Regions from separate parts of the Pseudomonas sp. P9_31 genome, predicted to be linked through region 1. Evidence: predicted binding sites of a transcription regulator. Region 1 holds the regulator's gene; the other holds the start of a gene.
The links. Region 1 encodes FliA, which starts transcription of late flagellar genes. Its sites were predicted from a motif close to CTAAAGTTTNNNNNNNNNNNGCCGNTAA; they were not measured.

Region 1 (4,422 bases):
GGAATCAGCTGCAAGGCAGCCGTCCGGCCCAGGCCAACCTCTGGCGTCGCCTGCAACGCATCGGCCTGTCCGGCCCGTTGTCGCGGGATCTGCTGGCGCTGATTACCGACATTGAAGAACCACGCCAGGCCTGGCGCATGTTGCTCGCGCACCTGGCGAGGATGATCGCCACCCCGGAAGTCGAGCCACTGGAAGAAGGCGGTGTGATTGCCATGGTCGGCCCGGCCGGCATGGGCAAGACCACCACGCTGGCCAAGCTCGCGGCCCGTTACGTGCTCAAGTACGGCGCGCAGAACATCGCACTGGTGAGCATGGACAGCTATCGCATCGGTGCTCAGGAACAGCTCAAGACCCTTGGTCGCATCCTCAATGTGTCGGTCACCCACGTCGATCCGGGCCAATCCCTGGTGCAGGCGCTGGAACCCTTGCTGCGCAAACGCGTGGTGCTGATCGATACCGCCGGCCTTCAAGCCAGCGACCCGGCACTGCGCATGCAACTCGAAAGCCTGGCCGGACGGGGCATCAAATCAAAAAATTATCTCGTCCTGGCAACCACCAGCCAGAAACAGGTTCTAACCGCCGCTTATCACAGTTACAAACGCTGCGGCCTCGCCGGCTGCATCCTGACTAAACTGGATGAAACGGCAAGCCTGGGCGAGGTGTTGAGCCTGGCCATCAGCCATGAGTTGCCGGTGGCTTACCTGACCGATGGCCCGCGGATTCCGGATGATTTGCATCTGCCGCGTCGTCATCAGTTGGTCAGCCGCGCCGTTAGCGTGCAAATGCAGGAAGAACCCAGCGAAGAAGCCATGGCTGACATGTTCGCTGATATTTACCACAGCCCGACCAAGCGGGTTGGCTGAGGTATTAATGAACAGTTTTTGTACCTACATCGATGGTCTGCCATGCATTGTTCCAATGGTGAACGCGCAGCCAGTAATGTGGCCTCCGTCTAAGTAAGACAAGGTAAAGAAATAACATGGGCAGCATGCATCCCGTACAGGTGATCGCGGTGACCGGCGGCAAAGGTGGCGTCGGGAAGACTAACGTGTCAGTGAACTTGTCCCTGGCTCTAGCTGAGCTCGGCCGGCGCGTCATGCTGCTGGATGCCGATCTGGGGCTGGCGAACGTCGACGTCCTGTTGGGGCTGACACCCAAACGCACCCTGGCCGACGTGATCGAAGGCCGCTGTGAACTGCGCGACGTGCTGTTGCAGGGGCCTGGCGGTATCCGCATCGTCCCGGCCGCGTCCGGCACCCAGAGCATGGTTCATCTGAGCCCGGCCCAGCACGCCGGCCTGATCCAGGCCTTCAGCGACATCGGCGACAACCTCGACGTATTGGTGATCGACACCGCTGCGGGCATTGGTGACTCGGTGGTCAGCTTCGTGCGCGCAGCGCAAGAAGTCTTGCTGGTGGTGTGCGACGAACCGACCTCGATCACCGACGCCTACGCGCTGATCAAACTGCTTAACCGCGACTACGGCATGAATCGGTTCCGCGTCCTGGCCAACATGGCGCAGAGCCCGCAGGAAGGCCGCAACCTGTTCGCCAAGTTGACCAAGGTCACGGATCGTTTCCTCGACGTCGCGTTGCAATACGTCGGTGCGGTGCCTTACGACGAAAGCGTGCGCAAGGCCGTGCAGAAGCAGCGTGCCGTCTATGAAGCCTTTCCGCGTTCCAAGTGCGCCCTGGCGTTCAAGGCCATTGCGCAGAAGGTCGATACCTGGCCGCTGCCGGCCAACCCGCGTGGGCACCTGGAGTTTTTCGTCGAGCGCCTCGTGCAACAAACGGCAGGACCCGTGCTATGACAGCCAGCGGTTACAACCTTTACAAGAAGTCGGCGCGTGACGCGCAGTACGAACTGATCGAGCGTTACGCGCCACTGGTCAAACGCATTGCCTATCACTTGCTGGCCCGTTTGCCGGCCAGTGTCCAGGTTGAAGACCTGATCCAGGCCGGGATGATCGGCCTGCTTGAAGTATCGACCAAATACGACGCCAGCAAAGGCGCGAGTTTCGAGACGTACGCGGGCATACGAATCCGCGGCGCAATGCTTGATGAAGTGCGCAAGGGGGACTGGGCGCCACGTTCGGTTCACCGCAATACCCGCATGGTCAGCGACGCGATTCGCTCGATTGAAGCTAAAACCGGCCGTGATGCTAAAGATCACGAGGTTGCGGCCGAACTCCAATTGAGTCTCGACGATTATTACGGGATTTTGAACGACACCCTGGGCAGCCGGTTATTCAGTTTCGACGATCTGTTGCAGGACGGCGAACACGAAGGGCTGCATGAGGATGGCGCGAGTGCTCATCTCGAGCCGTCACGCGATCTGGAAGATGAACGCTTCCAGGCGGCGCTGGCGGACGCGATTGCCAATTTGCCGGAGCGTGAGCGACTGGTGTTGGCGCTGTACTACGACGAAGAGTTGAATCTCAAGGAAATCGGTGAGGTCCTGGGGGTCAGCGAATCGCGGGTCAGCCAGTTACACAGCCAGTGCGCGGCCCGTTTGCGGGGGCGTTTGGGGGAGTGGCGAGCGCGCTGAAGGCAGTGTGGGGACACTGCGAATGGAGCCTGTGTGGTGTTGAACTGCGCAGGTCTCGATCTGTTGTGCTCCAGACAGTCATTGAGTGCTTTGCCGGATTGATTGAAATGGCGTGTCCAGGTGCTGGGCGCGTTTAAGACTGCTTGGAGGTCGAATTGGACAAGAACATGAAAATCCTCATCGTTGATGACTTCTCAACGATGCGGCGGATCATAAAAAACCTGTTGCGTGACCTTGGGTTCACCAACACCGCCGAGGCCGATGACGGGCTGACCGGGTTGCCGATGCTGCAAAGCGGTAACTTCGATTTTCTGGTTACCGACTGGAACATGCCCGGTATGACCGGCATCGATCTGCTTCGTGCGGTGCGCGCCGATGAAAGGCTCAAGCACCTGCCGGTGCTGATGGTGACCGCTGAAGCCAAGCGCGAGCAGATCATCGAAGCGGCCCAGGCCGGTGTTAACGGCTATGTGGTCAAACCCTTCACGGCCCAGGCGTTGAAAGAAAAAATCGAGAAGATTTTCGAACGCATCGGTTGAGAAACTGCGCCACGGGGGAGCTATGGAGCATATCGAATCTTCACAGGGCGATTTTGAGTCGACCCTGAAAAAACACGCGGTCGAACTGGTCGAAAGCCTTGAAAAAGGCAGGTTCGGCGACGCTGTTCAACTGATCCATGAGCTCAACCAGACCCGTGACCGTGGCCTGTATCAGGAAGTGGGCAAGCTCACCCGCGAGCTGCATAGCGCGATCGTCAATTTCCAGATTGACCCGCACATGCCGCAAGCCGAGGAAGTGTCTCAGATCACGGATGCCACCGAGCGTCTGGGTTATGTGGTCAAGCTGACCGAGGCCGCGGCCAACCGCACCATGGATCTGGTGGAAAACGCCACGCCACTGATCAACAGCCTGAGCGACGAAGCTCAGGCGCTGAGCACGGATTGGGGGCGGTTCATGCGTCGCGAGGTCGGGGCTGAAGAGTTCCGCGAACTGGCCCGGCGGGTCGACGGTTTCCTGACACGCAGCAGCGAAGACAATCGCGTTGTGTCGAGCAACCTCAACGACATTCTGCTGGCTCAGGATTACCAGGACCTCACCGGTCAGGTGATCAAACGCGTGACCCAATTGGTCACCGAAGTTGAAAGCAACCTGCTCAAGCTCGTGCTCATGGCCAGTCACGTCGACCGCTTTGCGGGTATCGAACATGACCGTGAAGCGATGCTGGCTGAAAAAGATCCGCAAAAACATCTCTCTCAGGGTGAAGGTCCGCAGATTCATGCCGATAAAAGAGAAGACGTTGTGTCCGGTCAGGACGATGTGGACGATTTGCTATCCAGCCTGGGATTTTAGAATTTTAGAATTTTAGGTTTTTTAGGTTTTTAGACCTGTTAGGAGCACCCCCTTAATGAGCTTCGGCGCCGATGAAGAGATCCTTCAGGATTTCCTGGTTGAGGCCGGCGAGATTCTAGAGCAACTGTCCGAACAGCTGGTCGAGCTTGAAAGCCGACCGGATGATGCGGACTTGCTCAATGCAATTTTTCGCGGTTTTCACACTGTAAAAGGGGGCGCCGGCTTCCTCCAGCTCAACGAGCTGGTGGAGTGCTGTCACATCGCCGAGAACGTGTTCGACATCCTGCGCAAGGGTGAGCGTCGCGTCGACTCGGAATTGATGGACGTGGTTCTCGAAGCGCTGGACGCGGTGAACAGCATGTTCAGCGAAGTCCGCGAACGCAGCCCGATCACGGCTGCCACGCCTGAATTGCTGGCCGCTCTGGCCCGTCTGGCCGAGCCGCAAACCGGTGATGAAGTGGCACCTGTCGCTGAGGCGGTGCAAGAGCCTGCCGCCGAAAGTGAATCCGGTGACATCACCGATAA
Region 2 (4,422 bases), 2.0 Mb from region 1:
TAGAGGAGCGTTCTGTAAGCCTGTGAAGGTGAGTTGAGAAGCTTGCTGGAGGTATCAGAAGTGCGAATGCTGACATGAGTAACGACAATGGGTGTGAAAAACACCCACGCCGAAAGACCAAGGTTTCCTGCGCAACGTTAATCGACGCAGGGTTAGTCGGTCCCTAAGGCGAGGCTGAAAAGCGTAGTCGATGGAAAACAGGTTAATATTCCTGTACTTCTGGTTATTGCGATGGAGGGACGGAGAAGGCTAGGCCAGCTTGGCGTTGGTTGTCCAAGTTTAAGGTGGTAGGCTGGAATCTTAGGTAAATCCGGGATTCCAAGGCCGAGAGCTGATGACGAGTGTTCTTTTAGAACACGAAGTGGTTGATGCCATGCTTCCAAGAAAAGCTTCTAAGCTTCAGGTAACCAGGAACCGTACCCCAAACCGACACAGGTGGTTGGGTAGAGAATACCAAGGCGCTTGAGAGAACTCGGGTGAAGGAACTAGGCAAAATGGCACCGTAACTTCGGGAGAAGGTGCGCCGGTGAGGGTGAAGGACTTGCTCCGTAAGCCCACGCCGGTCGAAGATACCAGGCCGCTGCGACTGTTTATTAAAAACACAGCACTCTGCAAACACGAAAGTGGACGTATAGGGTGTGACGCCTGCCCGGTGCCGGAAGGTTAATTGATGGGGTTAGCTAACGCGAAGCTCTTGATCGAAGCCCCGGTAAACGGCGGCCGTAACTATAACGGTCCTAAGGTAGCGAAATTCCTTGTCGGGTAAGTTCCGACCTGCACGAATGGCGTAACGATGGCGGCGCTGTCTCCACCCGAGACTCAGTGAAATTGAAATCGCTGTGAAGATGCAGTGTATCCGCGGCTAGACGGAAAGACCCCGTGAACCTTTACTATAGCTTTGCACTGGACTTTGAATTTGCTTGTGTAGGATAGGTGGGAGGCTTTGAAGCGTGGACGCCAGTTCGCGTGGAGCCATCCTTGAAATACCACCCTGGCAACTTTGAGGTTCTAACTCAGGTCCGTTATCCGGATCGAGGACAGTGTATGGTGGGTAGTTTGACTGGGGCGGTCTCCTCCTAAAGAGTAACGGAGGAGTACGAAGGTGCGCTCAGACCGGTCGGAAATCGGTCGTAGAGTATAAAGGCAAAAGCGCGCTTGACTGCGAGACAGACACGTCGAGCAGGTACGAAAGTAGGTCTTAGTGATCCGGTGGTTCTGTATGGAAGGGCCATCGCTCAACGGATAAAAGGTACTCCGGGGATAACAGGCTGATACCGCCCAAGAGTTCATATCGACGGCGGTGTTTGGCACCTCGATGTCGGCTCATCACATCCTGGGGCTGAAGCCGGTCCCAAGGGTATGGCTGTTCGCCATTTAAAGTGGTACGCGAGCTGGGTTTAGAACGTCGTGAGACAGTTCGGTCCCTATCTGCCGTGGACGTTTGAGATTTGAGAGGGGCTGCTCCTAGTACGAGAGGACCGGAGTGGACGAACCTCTGGTGTTCCGGTTGTCACGCCAGTGGCATTGCCGGGTAGCTATGTTCGGAATAGATAACCGCTGAAAGCATCTAAGCGGGAAACTAGCCTCAAGATGAGATCTCACTGGGACCTTGAGTCCCCTGAAGGGCCGTCGAAGACTACGACGTTGATAGGTTGGGTGTGTAAGCGCTGTGAGGCGTTGAGCTAACCAATACTAATTGCCCGTGAGGCTTGACCATATAACACCCAAGCAATTTGCTGACTCGAAAGAGCACCAGATTGCGGTGTGTGAAGACGCAATGAACCGAAAGTTCGAGAAACACACAAACTATCGCATACCCAATTTGCTGAAGCGTCGAAAGACGATTCGGTACCCGAATTTCTTGACGACCATAGAGCATTGGAACCACCTGATCCCATCCCGAACTCAGCAGTGAAACGATGCATCGCCGATGGTAGTGTGGGGTTTCCCCATGTGAGAGTAGGTCATCGTCAAGATTAAATTCCGAAACCCCTATCTGCGTATGCAGGTAGGGGTTTTGTTTTAGTAGAAGTCACCGATTTTGCTGGCACGTTACCGCTGTAACGGGCTGGTCACAGAATTTCTTGACGACCATAGAGCATTGGAACCACCTGATCCCATCCCGAACTCAGCAGTGAAACGATGCATCGCCGATGGTAGTGTGGGGTTTCCCCATGTGAGAGTAGGTCATCGTCAAGATTGAATTCCGAAACCCCTGTCTGCTTATGCAGACAGGGGTTTTGTCTTTCTGGGCTTATAGAAATTCAAGCCCGAAGCAGGTCAGATCCCAAGTCTGCGTGTCTCGCTACTCCGTCGAGCCAGTAACACCAGATATAGACCAACGCCCAGTAATCCGTCCTCTCTAGCACGCCGTTCGGCGGGTATCTGACGGGTTTCGTACAAATCCCTAAGTTTTCTCTCGTTCGTGCCGAAAGAGTGATGAGACATGCGTGCACCAAAGTAGAGCGGCTCCAGTATGCCGTCTGCGCTGTTACATGGAATGTTGCAACCCGGAACGCGTCCCCACTTTTGCATAAGAAGTCCCATGATATGAATCTCAAGTTCAGCCATAAAATTCTGCTGGCCGCTTCAGGCGTCGTGGTGCTGGCTTTTGCGTTGTTCACTTTGTACAACGACTATCTGCAGCGAAACACCATTCGGCAAAACCTCGAGTCCTCCGTTGAACAAGCCGGCGACCTGACCGCCAGCAGCGTACAAAACTGGATGAGCGGTCGCATACTGGTTCTGGAAAACCTCGCGCAGAACGTCGCTCATCAAGGCGCCAATGCCGATTTGCCGGGGCTGGTCGATCAACCCGCCCTCACCTCGAACTTCCAGTTCACCTACGTCGGGCAAGCCAATGGTGTGTTCACCCAGCGCCCTGACGCGAAGATGCCGGACGGCTATGATCCGCGTCAGCGCCCCTGGTACAAACAAGCCGTAGTCGCCGACAAAACCATGCTGACTCCGCCTTATATGGCCGCAGTCGGCGGGCTGGTGGTGACCATCGCCATGCCGGTGAAAAAGAATGGCGAACTGCTGGGCGTGGTCGGCGGTGACCTGAGCCTGGAAACCCTGGTGACGATCATCAACTCGGTGGATTTCGGTGGCATCGGTCACGCGTTCCTCGTCAGCGCCGACGGTCAGGTGATCGTCAGCCCGGACAAGGATCAGGTGATGAAGAACCTGAAAGACATCTATCCGGGTTCCAGCGTCCGCATCGAAAAGGGCAACCAGGAAGTCGAATTGAACAAGCAGGATCGCATCCTCTCATTCACGCCAGTGAGCGGTTTGCCGGGTGCCGAGTGGTACGTCGGTCTGTCGATCGACAAGGCCAAGGCCTACGCGCCACTGCGCCAGTTCCGCACCTCGGCGCTGATCGCGATGTTCATCGCCGTGACCGCCATTGCGGTGCTGCTCAGCTTGCTGATCAACGTGCTGATGCGTCCGCTGACCACGATGGGCCGTGCGATGCAGGACATCGCTCAGGGCGAGGGCGACCTGACCCGTCGTCTGGTTGTAGAAAGCAAAGATGAGTTCGGCGAGTTGGGCGGTTCCTTTAACCAGTTCGTGGAGCGGATTCACGCGTCGATTTCCGAGGTGTCCTCGGCGACCCGCCAGGTTCATGACCTGTCGCAACGGGTGATGGCGTCGTCCAACGCCTCGATCATCGGTTCCGACGAACAAAGCGCCCGCACCAATAGTGTGGCCGCAGCGATCAACCAGTTGGGCGCCGCCACTCAGGAAATCGCCCGCAACGCCGCCGATGCTTCGCAACATGCCAGCGGCGCGAGTGAGCAGGCCGATGACGGTCGTCAGGTGGTGGAGAAAACCATCCTGGCCATGACTGAGCTGTCGCAGAAAATCAGCCTGTCCTGCACGCAGATCGAAACGCTGAATGCGAGCACCGACAACATCGGCCACATTCTGGATGTGATCAAAGGCATCTCCCAGCAGACCAACTTGCTGGCGCTCAACGCGGCCATCGAGGCGGCCCGTGCCGGTGAGGCCGGTCGAGGTTTTGCGGTGGTGGCGGACGAGGTGCGTAACCTCGCTCATCGCACCCAGGAGTCGGCGGAAGAAATCCACAAGATGATCAGCTCGCTGCAGATCGGTTCTCGCGAAGCGGTGACTACGATGAACGCCAGTCAGGTGTCCAGCGAGCAGAGTGTCGAAGTGGCGAACCAGGCCGGCCTGCGACTGGTCAGCGTGACCCAGCGCATCGGCGAAATCGACGGGATGAACCAGTCGGTGGCCGCGGCGACCGAGGAGCAGACTGCCGTGGTGGAAACCCTCAACGTCGACGTCAACCAGATCAACCTGCTGAACCAGCAGAGCGTAGCTAACCTCAATGAAACATTGAAGGATTGCGATGCGCTGTCTCAGCAGGCCAGTCGGTTGAAGCAACTGGTTGATAGTTTC

Region 2: the regulator FliA is predicted to act here: its motif matches at 2,408-2,435, upstream of QMK51_RS00695 (methyl-accepting chemotaxis protein).

Annotation. Positions count from the first base shown of each region.
Region 1 is NZ_CP125375.1:4,534,478-4,538,899, reverse strand. It holds gene flhF (flagellar biosynthesis protein FlhF) at 1-863, shown strand, start outside; gene fleN (flagellar synthesis regulator FleN) at 980-1,810, shown strand; gene fliA (RNA polymerase sigma factor FliA) at 1,807-2,547, shown strand; gene QMK51_RS20360 (chemotaxis response regulator CheY) at 2,715-3,086, shown strand; gene QMK51_RS20355 (protein phosphatase CheZ) at 3,109-3,897, shown strand; gene QMK51_RS20350 (chemotaxis protein CheA) at 3,953-4,422, shown strand, end outside.
Region 2 is NZ_CP125375.1:138,224-142,645, forward strand. It holds rRNA gene QMK51_RS00680 (23S ribosomal RNA) at 1-1,717, shown strand, start outside; rRNA gene rrf (5S ribosomal RNA) at 1,861-1,976, shown strand; rRNA gene rrf (5S ribosomal RNA) at 2,084-2,199, shown strand; gene QMK51_RS00695 (methyl-accepting chemotaxis protein) at 2,551-4,422, shown strand, end outside.